DNA from 2 places in the Zoogloea sp. GW822-FHT05C07 genome. Region 1 is predicted to be linked to the other one. Evidence: predicted binding sites of a transcription regulator. Region 1 holds the regulator's gene; the other holds the start of a gene.
What was found. Region 1 encodes sigma-54, which starts transcription at its own class of promoters, with help from an activator protein. Its sites were predicted from a motif close to TGGCACGCTTNCTGCTNA; they were not measured.
Positions count from the first base shown of each region.

Region 1 (5,939 bases):
GCGCCCTGCCTCCTCCTCGCCGAGATCGCGGGCGGCGTTCATCTTGCCGAAAAGCTGGGCGAGGCCGAGGCGGCCTACGCGGTCGAACGCAGTCTCAACCGCATGTCGCGTTGCGCAGAGGCCTACCAGGCCATCGGTTTTGCGGTGCGGGGGGAGTCGCTGGTGGCCCATTTTCCCGATGCGGACTCGGCGCTGCTGGCCGCCCGGGAAATGCGTGAGCGGGTCCGGGCGTTGCCGCCGCTGAGCGGCATCAAGCTGGTGCTGAAGGCAGGGGTGGTGCTGGAGACGGAAGCCGAGGGGCTGGGGCTGGAGGCCGAGAAGCTGGCCGTGCTGCTGGTCGAAAGCCATGGGCCTGACAGCATTGCGGTGTCGGAGAACCTCGGGCGGGTATTGACGCCGTCCTTGCGCCGCATGCTGGGGCATTCCGATGAGGGCGTGGGTGAAATGCCGATTCCCGTCCTCGAGCTCGGGGAGGGAACGCCGCCAAGTCCGGCTGAACTGCGTCACGAAGCCCTGCATGCCCAGAAGCAGATGCGGATCAGCTATCGCGGGCGGAGCTGGGTGATCGACGTGGCCCGCCCGGCGCTGTTGTTCGGGCGCGATACCGGCAACGACATCGTGATCTCCGATCCGCGGGTTTCTCGCCGCCATGCGCGCCTCGAACTGCGCAACGGCCTGTTCTACCTGACCGATTCGAGTACCAACGGAACCTTCCTGCTGGAGGAGGGCAGCCCGGAGCACTGCATCAAACGCGAGGAGTTCATCCTCGGCGAGAAAGGGCATATCGGCTGCGGTTTCTCCGTCAACGACAACATGTCGGATGTGGTGGCGTTTGCCTTGGGGTGATCGGGGAGCACAGGCGCCGGGCTGAATGATAAAGGGCCGCATCCGCGGCCCTTTATCATGGAAATGAAGCAGCTCAGCCCTTCAGGCAGCCGCTCATGAACTTCTTGCGCTCGTCGCCCTTCAGCGCCTTGTCGCCGGCTTCCTTGTTGCAGGACTTCATCTTGTCCTGCTGGGTGGTCTTGCCATCCTTGGCGGCGGCGGCAGGCTTGGCCGACAGACAGTCCTTCATGAAGGCCTTGCGCTCATCGCCTTTCTTGTCGGCGGCGGAGGCATTGCATTCCTTCATCTTGTTCTGCTGGCCGGTTGCGGCGAAGGCTGCAGGCGCCAGGCTGGCGGCAAACAGGGACACGGCGACGCTCAGGATCATTTTTTTCATCATGCCACTCCTCGTATGGACGGTTTGTCGGTGCTGCGGATGCAGCATAAACGCACCGCGAGACCCGCAGTTGACGGCGTAAAGGCCCGCCAACACGTCGTTTGCGACGAGTTGTGTCAACGGCGGCTAGAAGCCGCTCTCTTCCATTGCGCGACGCTGGCGGTCGACGAATTCCTGCGTCGAGTCGATGCCGCGCAGCAGCAGGATCGTCGAACGCACGGCGGCCTCGAGCAGCACGGCGAGGTTGCGGCCGGCCGCAACCGGCAGCACGACGCGGCGTACCGGCACGCCGAGGATGGGTTGCTGCTCGCCGTCGAGGGTCAGGCGTAGCGGGTCTTCCTGGCCCGGCTGGCGGCGTTGCAGATGGACCACCAGCTTGAGCTTCATCTTCCGCCGGCAGGCCGTTTCGCCGAAGATCGTACGGATGTTGAGGATGCCGAGGCCGCGCACCTCGATGACGTCCTGCAGCAGTTCGGGGCAGCGCCCCTCCAGCACGGTCGGGGCGATGCGCGAGAACTCGACGATGTCGTCGGCCACCAGGCCGTGGCCGCGGGAGATCAGTTCCAGCGCCAGTTCGGATTTGCCAGCGCCGGAGTCGCCGGTGATGAACACGCCAAGGCCCAGCACGTCCATCAGCACCCCGTGCAGAGCGACCCTTTCGGCCAGCTGGCGCGACAGGTAGCTGCGCAGCAGGTCGATGACGTTGGCGGACGGCAGCGGGCTGGCGAAGAGGGCGATGTCCTCGTTCGCACACAGCGTGCGGATGCTGCTCGGAATCTCCTCGTCGTCGGCGACGATGAGTGCCGGCGGGGCGTAGGAGAGGATCTCCCGGACGTGGTGGATGACCTTCTCGCGGGTCTGGCGGCGGGCCCAGGCCATCTCGGAGGAGCCGAGGATTTGCAGGCGGTCCGGGTGGATCAGGTTGAGGTGGCCGACCATGTCGGCAGGCCAGATGCGGTCTTCGGAGACCGAAATGCGGGTCGCCAGGCTGCCGCAGATGTGGCGCAGCCGCAGGCGCTCCAGGTTGTCGTCAAACAGCCGGCTGACTGTCGTCTGACGCATGGCTGCCCCATTGGGCGAAAAGGGTGTGGGCGGCCTGGGCATCGGGCGCGCTCATCAGCTGTTCACGGAAGCTGCGGTCGCTGAACATCTGGGCCAGTTCGGACAGCAGTTGCAGATGGTGCTCGTTGGCCTGCTCGGGAACCAGCAGCACGAACAGCATCGACACGGGGCGTCCGTCGGGGGCGTCGAAGGGTACCGGCTCGGCGAGGCGGATGAAGGCACCCAGCGCCTCCTTGAGGCCCTTGATGCGGCCGTGGGGAATGGCGATGCCCTGGCCGAGGCCGGTCGAGCCGAGCTTCTCGCGGGCAAACAGGCTGTCGAAGACTGTGCTGCGGCCGATGCCGTGGTTGTTCTCGAACAGCAGGCCGGCTTGCTCGAAAGCGCGCTTCTTGCTGCTCGCCTCGAGTCCGACGACCACGTTGGTCGGCGGCAGAAGTTTGGCGATGAGGTTCATGCGAGGACTCTCCCGTGTGCGGAACGGGCCGACACAGGTTGCCGGTGAAAGGCGATTCAGGAAGATCCGGAGGCGGAGGCCGCCGGGGCCGTTGTGTCAATTGGGGCGCATTATAGCCACAACGGTCCCGGGGAAAAGGGTATTACGCGACGCCGGGAATCAGGACTCGGCGAGGTGTTGCTTCAGGGAGTCGTGACCGTGGTCGCTGGTCTTGTCCTTGTACTTCAGGACCTGGCGGTCGAGCTTGTCGATCAGCCCGTCGATGGCTGCGTACATGTCGGCATCTTCGTTCTCGACGAAGATGTCCTTGCCGCGCACGTGCACGGTAACTTCGGCCTTCTGACGCAGCTTTTCCACCGAGAGGATCACGCCGACGCTGGTGACGTTGTCGAAGTGACGGATCACGCGGTCCAGCTTGCTCGTGACGTACTCGCGGATGGCCGGCGTAACTTCGACGTGATGCCCCGTGATGTTGAGGTTCATGGTTGCTACCTTTCTGTCAGATGGTTTTGCGCAGACTGACCGGCGGAATATCGAGGGACTCGCGGTATTTTGCAATTGTCCGACGAGCCACGACGATACCCTGCTGGCCCAACAACTCGGCAATCTTGGCGTCGGACAAGGGTTTCTTCTTGTCTTCCGCTCCCACGAGCTGGCGAATCAGCGCCCGAATCGCCGTCGAGGAAGCAGCCCCACCGCTGTCGGTGGCAACGTGACTGCCGAAAAAATACTTGAACTCGAAAATGCCCCGCGGTGTGGCCATGTACTTTTGGGTGGTCACCCGCGAAACGGTGGATTCGTGTAGATCCAGTTGTTCGGCAATTTCCCGCAGGGTCAGCGGTCGCATTGCCACATCGCCATAATCGAAGAACTGGCGCTGGCGGTCAACGATCGCTTGCGAAACCCGCTGGATGGTGTCGAAACGCTGCTGCACGTTCTTGATCAGCCAGCGTGCTTCCTGCAGGTGGCTGGACAGGGAACCGCTGGCGCCGCGGTTGTCGCGCAGGATCTGGGCATACAGCTGGTTGATGCGCAGGCGCGGCATCGCGTCGGGATTGAGGCTGACGACCCAGTTGTTACGCATCTTGCGGACCACCACGTCGGGGACCACATAGCGGGTGTCGGCCTGGGAGAACTGGGCGCCGGGGCGCGGGTTGAGGCTGAGGATCAGCGCATGGGCCTCGCGCAGCGTGTCGTCGCTGCAGCGCAGGGCGCGCTTGATCTTCAGGAAGTCGCGGGCAGCCAGCAGTTCGAGGTGTTCGCTGACGATGGCGATGGCCAGGTCGCGGGCTTCGCCGGGGGGCTGGGTATGCAGCTGCAAGGCCAGGCACTGGCCCACGTCCTGGGCGCCGATGCCGGCCGGGTCCAGGCTCTGGATCTGGCGCAGCGCGATCTTGAGATCGTCGAGCTCGATTTCCAGCTCGGGGGGCAGCAGCGGCAGCAGGTCAGCCAGATCCTGGCTGAGGTAGCCGTCGTCGTCGAGGGCCTCGATGAGGAAGCGCACCAGCGCCCTGTCCCGGTCGGACAGCGGGGTCAGGGCGACCTGAGCGTCCAGGTGGTCGCGCAGGGATGGCACGGCGGCCTGGAACTCCTGGAAGTCGGTCTCGTCGTCGTCGTCGCGCTGCCCGCCGCTACCCGCCGCAGCCCATTCGCCGGCTTCGCCGCTGCCGTCGAAATCGTGGTCCGGCTCGCGCTCGCGTTCCGCCTCCCGGGATTGCTCCTGCTCGCGCTCGTGGGCGGCTTCGCTGCCCGCCGGCGCCACGGGGCCGGGCGCCTCGACGCGGCTCGAGCCGAGGTCGCCCTCGGGCTCCTCCCGCTCGAGCATGGGGTTTTCCAGGAGGATCTTCTCGATCTCCTGGTTGAGTTCGAGGGTCGACAACTGCAGCAGCTTGATGGACTGCTGCAGCTGGGGCGTCAGCGCGAGATGCTGGGAGAGTTTGAGCTGAAGGCTGGGCTTCATGAGTCGTATCGGGCCTCAGAGCCTGAAGTGCTCGCCGAGGTATACCTGGCGGACCTGTTCGTTGTGAACGATCTCGTCCGGGCGGCCGCTGGCCAGCACCTCGCCGGCGTTGATGATGAAGGCACGATCGCAGATGCCGAGGGTTTCACGGACGTTGTGGTCGGTGATCAGCACACCGATCCCCTTGTCCTTCAGGAAGCGGATGATCTTCTGGATGTCGATGACGGCGATCGGGTCGACGCCGGCGAAGGGCTCGTCGAGCAGGATCAGGCGGGGGGCGGTGGCCAGGGCGCGGGCGATCTCGCAGCGACGGCGCTCACCGCCGGACAGGGAGATGGCGGTACTGTCGCGCAGGTGCTCGATGCCCAGCTCGTTCAGCAATTCGTCGAGGCGGCTGGCGATCTGGGCCTTGGATAGGCTCTGCAGCTCGAGCACAGCCTGGATGTTCTCGGCCACCGTCAGCTTGCGGAAGACACTCATCTCCTGCGGCAGGTAGGACAGCCCCAGGCGCGCGCGCTGGTGGATCGGGCGATGGGTCAGCACCTCGTCGTCGAGGGTGATCTCGCCGCCGTCGGCGGCCACCAGGCCGACGATCATGTAGAAGCAGGTGGTCTTGCCGGCGCCATTGGGGCCGAGCAGGCCGACGACCTCGCCACTGCCGACGTTGAAGGAAACGTCGTGAACGACCGTGCGGGCCTTGTACTTCTTGCGCAGGTTGCTGACTTTAAGCAGGCTCATCGCCGGGGTGTTCTTTCAGGACTCTACGAATGATTTCGGTGGAAAAGCCGCGACCTTGAAGGAATCTCGCCTGCCGTGCCCATTCTCGCGCGTCTGCGGGCGGCGTGGAGAATTTTCGGCGGTGGATGTCGCGTGCCCGTTCGAATTCGCTCTCAGCGGTGTTTTCCGCGATCGCGTCGCCGATCAGTTCGGAGGATACCCCGCGGCGGCTCAGTTCCAGTTTCAGGCGGGCGGCACCGAAGCGGCTGGCCTTGGCGCGCACGTAGGCGTCGGCAAAACGGGCATCGGACAGCAGGCCGAGGTCTACGAGGCGGTTGAGCTCGGCATCGACCTCCTCGTGGCTGCCGAGCGTGCCGAGCTTGCGCGCCAGCTCCACGCGGGAGTGTTCCCGCTGGGCCAGGCAGCGTAGCGCGCGCTCATGCAGGCTTGCAGTCATCGGCGTGCCGTCCGGGGCCGCTTCGTCAGGCCGCCGCTGCGGCTGCCGGAGCCACCGCGGCCATCTC
Region 1 is NZ_CM179510.1:2,745,894-2,751,832, forward strand. Features, by position in the region: gene AC3QL2_RS12915 (FHA domain-containing protein) at 1-846, shown strand, start outside; gene AC3QL2_RS12920 (PsiF family protein) at 920-1,222, opposite strand; gene hprK (HPr(Ser) kinase/phosphatase) at 1,349-2,284, opposite strand; gene ptsN (PTS IIA-like nitrogen regulatory protein PtsN) at 2,253-2,738, opposite strand; gene hpf (ribosome hibernation-promoting factor, HPF/YfiA family) at 2,898-3,221, opposite strand; gene AC3QL2_RS12940 (RNA polymerase factor sigma-54) at 3,238-4,698, opposite strand; gene lptB (LPS export ABC transporter ATP-binding protein) at 4,714-5,436, opposite strand; gene recX (recombination regulator RecX) at 5,423-5,872, opposite strand; gene recA (recombinase RecA) at 5,898-5,939, opposite strand, start outside.

Region 2 (5,939 bases), 2.3 Mb from region 1:
GTGGCCATTCACGTACGGGATGTGCAGCTTCTTGACCAGCTCGCCAACCCGCGGACCCGTGAAGATCACGTCCGGCTTGACCAGGTCGATGATCTCGAAGAATTCCAGCTCGTTGCCATCGTCGATGTAATAGGTGCCTTCGCGGCCGCGGGCGATGACCTTCTCGAAATCCTCCTCATGGCCGAACTTGGACGACATGGCCACCACCTGGATGCCCAGGTCGTCCTCCACCGATTTGGTCCAGTGCCACAGGCGCGGGCCGCCGGTCCAGATCGCCATCTTCTTGCCCTGCAGGCGCTCTTTGTACCAGTCGAGCTTGGGCTTCCACTTGGCCTCCTCCTCGGCGATCAGCGCCTCACCGCGCTCCTCGATGCCGAAGAAGGCGCAGATCTTGCGGATGCCCTCGGCCATGTAGCTGAAGCCCCAGGAGTCTATGTCGAGGCGCGGAATGCCGTAGCGCTTCTTCAGCTCGTTGGCGATGTAGCCGGACGAGCGGGCGCAGTTCACAACGTTGAGCTTGGCCTGGTGCATGCAGCGCAGGTCGTCGTAGGTGCCGTTGCCGGTGAAGTGGGCAACCACCTGGATGCCGAGCTTGTCCCAGTAGGTCTGCAGCAGCTGGGTGTCGCCCTGGATGTTGAAGTCGCCGATGAAGTTCATCGTGTACTCGCTGGTGATCTCCTTCTCCAGCGTCTCGACCTTCTCGTTGATCCAGCCGATGTTGAGCACATGGTGGCCCTTGGACTGGGACACGCCCGAGAAACCCGGACATTCGACGGTGAAGATGTCCACGTCCGGCCGTTCCTTCATGACTTTCTTGGCCACCGCCTTGATGTCGTCGCCGATCAGCGCCGTTGGGCAGGTGGTGTAGACGATCATCCGCTTGATGTCCGGCATCTCGTCGAAGGCCTCGTTCATGCTCTGTTCGAGGCGCTTTTCGCCGCCGAACACGATGTGGCTTTCCTTCATGTCGGTGGACCACACGTACTTCATGTTGAAGTGGCCGTTGTCCGTCGGGTAGCGCTTGGTGTGCCAGGTGTCGTAGGCGCAGCCGAGCGGGCCGTGGATCATCTGGATGGTGTCCTTCAGCACACCGCCGATCACCAGCTTGGCGCCGCAGAAGGCGCAACCGCGCTCGGACAGGGTGCCGGGAATCGTCGCCGCGTTGGCAATCGGCAGGTATTCACGGGTGTCCTCGTCGGGCGCCTTGAGGTAGATGTGTTTCTGGCGCTCGGGAATGTCCTTGTCGCATTCGAGCAGGACCATGGGCATGGCATTTCTCCTTGCAATTGATTCCGGATTGACCGGAGTGGAAACGAAAAGAGCTTTTCGATCGGGAAGGCAGTTTTAATTAGCATTGAGCGTGCCACGCCATTGAAATAAATTGATTTTAATTAAATTTTCATTTAAATCAGAGTATTGGCCTTTCAATTTTCAGAATTAAATTCCGCTCGTCGATCTCCAGGGTATGTTTCTCGTTCGCCTGCGTACCAAGCACAATTCGGTGTTCGCGATTGTGCGCAGGAGGCTCAGACCAAGAATAGAAAAGACCCGTCGCGCCAATTCCGGCGGGACGGGTCGATATGGGCTATCGGATAAATGCTATTGCAGGCTTGATCCACGATGGACGGGAAATGGTCGCGGCCTCTCGAGTCGTCCGGCCTTCACGAGCCAGGGTGGCGGCGTGCCCTGCAGAACTTCCTGGATCCGATCCATGGCCCAGGGCGCAGCCATCGGGCTGCCGTAACCCAGCGGATGAACGCCGAGGCGCATGAGGCGCGCCACATTGGATGTGCCCACGCCGACGGTCAGCAGCAAGTGGCAATCGGCAATGCACTCCGCCCGCCATCGATTCCCATCGTCGGCCGCCTTGGCCGCCGCTGTGCCGCGCACGTCGATCAGCCGGATTTCCATCGCGCTCAGCTGGAAGACAAGGAAGCGCAGACAGGTATTGAAGAAGCCGTCCAGTTGCAGCCCCGAATCGGACGCAATGGCGATGCGGACGGAGCCCGGCATGTCGCCGTCCTCATAACGCTGGATCGGCGGGATCGTGGTGTCGATGATGTTCACGGTCGCCCGGTCTGTCAGGAACGCGAGGGCTTCCCGCAACTGCGGGCGCGGCACCTGCAGCAGCACGCCACCGGGCGCGGCCCTCAATTGCGCCACCGTCAGTGAGCGGAGCTTGCGGTCTGTCAGCGGAAGCCCCAGCAGCGCGATCAGGGCCTGGACCACGTCGGCCACCGCCACGCCGGATAGCACCCTTGCAGCCAGGCCGATACGCAGCGCGAGGTCCGCCGAAAGTCTGGACGTCATGCTGCGGTCCCTACACCGGAGTGATGGCGCCGGACGCGCATTCGGCAAGACAGGCTGGATCGCCATCGCATTCGGTGCAGGTTTCGGGGTTGATGGAATAGATGCCGCTCTTCTTCAGTACCGAGCGGGTTGGACAGACCGGCTTGCAGTCGCCGCACAGGCTGCACGCATCCGGATCGATCATCATGGCCATGGCGAACTCCAGGCGGAGGTCCGGCAGGTGTCGGGGCCGAAAGGCCGCGCACCCGCCGGACCCGGTGAATGAAACGTCGTCGTCAGGCGACGGCCAGTTCGGCGGCGGTCTTGCCGACGATGGACTCGTCCTCCTGCTCCATGATGCCGAACTCCATCAGCAACTCTTCGAGGCCATCCATTTCCAGCGGCGTCGGGATTACCAGCTTGGTGTTGTCGATCACCTTGCGGGCCAGCGCGCGGTACTCGTCGGCCTGCTTCGCGCTCGGGTCGTACTCGATGACGGTCATGCGGCGGATTTCGGCGTGCTGCACAACGTTGTCGCGCGGCACGAAGTGGATCATCTGGGTGCCCAAGCGCTCGGCCAGGGCCATGATCAGCTCGTCTTCGCGGTCGGTCTTGCGGCTGTTGCAGATCAGGCCGCCCAGGCGCACGCTGCCGGAGTTGGCATATTTCACGATGCCCTTGGCGATGTTGTTGGCGGCGTACATGGCCATCATTTCGCCGGAGCAGACGATGTAGATTTCCTGGGCCTTGTTCTCGCGGATGGGCATGGCGAAGCCGCCGCACACCACATCGCCGAGCACGTCGTAGAACACGAAATCCAGGTCCTCGTCGTAGGCGCCTTCTTCTTCCAGGAAGTTGATGGCGGTGATGACGCCACGGCCAGCGCAACCGACGCCGGGTTCCGGGCCGCCGGATTCGACGCACTTCACGTCACCGAAGCCGGTCTGCAGCACGTCTTCGAGTTCCAGGTCCTCGACCGAGCCGGCCTCGGCGGCCAGGTGCATGACCGTCGTCTGGGCCTTGCTGTGCAGGATCAGGCGGGTCGAGTCGGCCTTCGGATCGCAGCCGACGATCAGCACACGCTTGCCGGCCTCGGCAAGCGCCGCGACCAGGTTCTGGGTGGTGGTGGATTTGCCGATACCGCCTTTGCCGTAAATGGCGCATTGACGCAGTTTCTTGCTCATTTCTATTACCCCGTTTGATTGAATGAAGACTGGCGAAAATTGATCAGCAAGGGGCATGCCATTATTATTTTTCTACCGTTTTCCTTTTGTTTTCGCCCCTTTCTGAATTGGAAATTCAATTTCCGCAAATCAAGCCGTTCGTTTGAGTACGAAGCCATCCGGCCCGCGTTCGCCTCTGTGCGAGCGGCGCAAAAAGCATCAAACCCTGAAATGAAAAAGGCCGGATAAATGGACAACCCAAGAGTCCATTTATCCGGCAAGGCTCCGAGCGCTCCCCGGTTGCGGCAGATGGCACGTCCCCGCGGGAAGACCGGTCAGGCTAAATCGTCCATCGAGGTAATCAGTTGATGGATCACGGTGGGATTCAGGGCGGTCGATTCCGCGTCCCAATCCCCTTCCGCAAGAGTGTCGAAACGGTCGGGCGATTTCTCCAGCCTCGCCACGGCGCGGTCCACCCAGGCCAGTCCGCCGTAGTGCAGCGCAAAGCTCACTTCGTTCAGCAAGTCCATGATCTCGTGGCCGTTATCCACGATGATCGGTTGCACGTCGAGGGCCATCAGGCGGCGGATCGACGATGCACCGATGGACGCGGCATAGACCGCCGCACAGCCCTTCAGGAAGTCCAGCTTGGCGATCACCTTGTCTTCCGGTGGTTTGTCCGGCGGAGGCAACACGTCTTCAGGTGCGGGGGCGTAGGGCTGCGACGGCAGAAGGGCCATGCCCTGCAATTCCCGCGGCAGCCCCTTGTCCTTGTTGCTGCCCTTCATTTCCACCTTGATGAACTCTCCGACGCCGATGAGGCTGGCCCGCCCGGGCTCCACGTCGAACAGGACCAGGCGATCGGCCGCACCGAAATGCAGGTCGACCTTTTGCTGGTCCGTTGAGGCAAATGCAATACGTAACATGGGATCTCCTTCAGCCGAGAAGTGTTGATGCGCCGGACACGGCGGCGGGTGCGCTCCTGTCCATTTCCGGGGGGCGCTCCTTTCCGTAGAAGGAGCGATACGGCGCGATTTCCGGGCGGGCCGTGCTGGCGAGATTAGCCAGATCGAATAGCGCCTGGCGGCTCCCGTCGTAGCCAACCCATTTGCGGGCCGCGCCGCCGAAGATGTCGTACAGCGGAAAGCCGGCCCGCAGCAGCGGAACGCGCAGCCTCTCCGCGAGGTCCGCGCCATGGGAGTTGGCGATCAACACCTGGGCTTTGCCCGCCTGGGCCTGCGCCTCCAGGTCTTCCAGATCACCGACGACAACCGCTTCGACCGGCAGGTCCACCAGCCCTTCCGCACGGCTCGAAGCCACCGCGGCGACCACGTGGATGCCGACGCCCGTCAGGAAGTGCGCCAGCATGCCCAGATGGTCGGGATCGGCGGCCACGCCAAGGCGCAAGGCACCGAGCACGAAATGGGTATCGACCATCGCATCGAGCAGTTGCTCGCGCAGCCTGTCGATCCTGTCGGGTACGGAGCGCCCGGAAAGCCCGGCCAGCACCTCGGTGAAGGCATCGCATGGCGCCAGCCCCATCAGCCCGTCGAAGCGGTGATCCGGCACGCCGGTGCGGGCTTTCAGCCGATCCGCAGCGGTGAAGACGGACGGACCGACGGCCAGCGTGGCGATGGATTTGCCCATCGTCGCCACGTCGATGCGCGACACGCCGCCGCGCGACAGGGTAGAGAAGCCCGCCGGGTCGAAATGCCCGTCCAGGCTGCCGCCCAGGTCCGGCAGCATCACCGGCCGCAGGCCGAAAGCCTCGACCCAGGCCCGCACGGCTTCGGCGTCGCCCGGCGTCAGCATCGACGACAGCAGCACGTTCACCTGCCGGGGCCGGTAGCCGGCTACCCGGCCCTCCGGCACCAGGTGCTCGATGACGGCTTCCAGCGCCCGTGCGTAGCCGCTTTCCAGGCTGCCGAGCGTATCCGGTGTGTTGATCGGAATCACGCTGATGTCCATGAATTCCGGACTGCTGCGCTGGAACTCCTTGACCGTCCGTGCGATGTCGGCGCCCTGGGTCTCGGTCAAGCCGGTGGTCATCAGGCCGATGACTTCCGGGTTGTTGAGTTCGGCGACCGTCCGCAGGGCTTCGATCACACTGTTGTCGGCGCCCATCACCGTCACCACCTGGTCCATCGCGGTGGTCTGCAGCGGTACGGGTTCGCGGAAGTGGCGGGTGAAGAACACCTTGCTGAAGGCGGTACAGCCCTGGGCGCCGTGCTGCAGTGGCACCGCCTGGTCCAACCCCAGCATGGCCAGGGTTGCGCCCATCGGCTGGCTGACCTTGAGCGGATTGACGGTCAGCGGCTTGTTCGAGATATGCACCATTGCCATGTCGGCCTCCGTCAGGCGCAAGCCAGGGCCATGGCGCGCCGCTGGCGCCACGCTGGCTTGCGAACGAGCTGCGCCCAGATCGGGTTGTCGATCACGTCGGCGATGTGCTGCGCCAGTTCGACGATGCCGTCGTAGCCGGCATAG
Region 2 is NZ_CM179510.1:5,051,777-5,057,715, reverse strand. Features, by position in the region: gene vnfD (nitrogenase vanadium-iron protein, alpha chain) at 1-1,269, opposite strand, end outside; gene AC3QL2_RS23255 (dinitrogenase iron-molybdenum cofactor N-terminal domain-containing protein) at 1,600-2,310, opposite strand; gene AC3QL2_RS23250 (4Fe-4S dicluster domain-containing protein) at 2,321-2,503, opposite strand; gene nifH (nitrogenase iron protein) at 2,586-3,473, opposite strand; gene AC3QL2_RS23240 (NifB/NifX family molybdenum-iron cluster-binding protein) at 3,788-4,378, opposite strand; gene nifN (nitrogenase iron-molybdenum cofactor biosynthesis protein NifN) at 4,389-5,795, opposite strand; gene nifE (nitrogenase iron-molybdenum cofactor biosynthesis protein NifE) at 5,807-5,939, opposite strand, start outside.
Region 2: nifH (nitrogenase iron protein) is a predicted target of sigma-54. The motif match lies at 3,517-3,534, and genes of this name have one in related genera.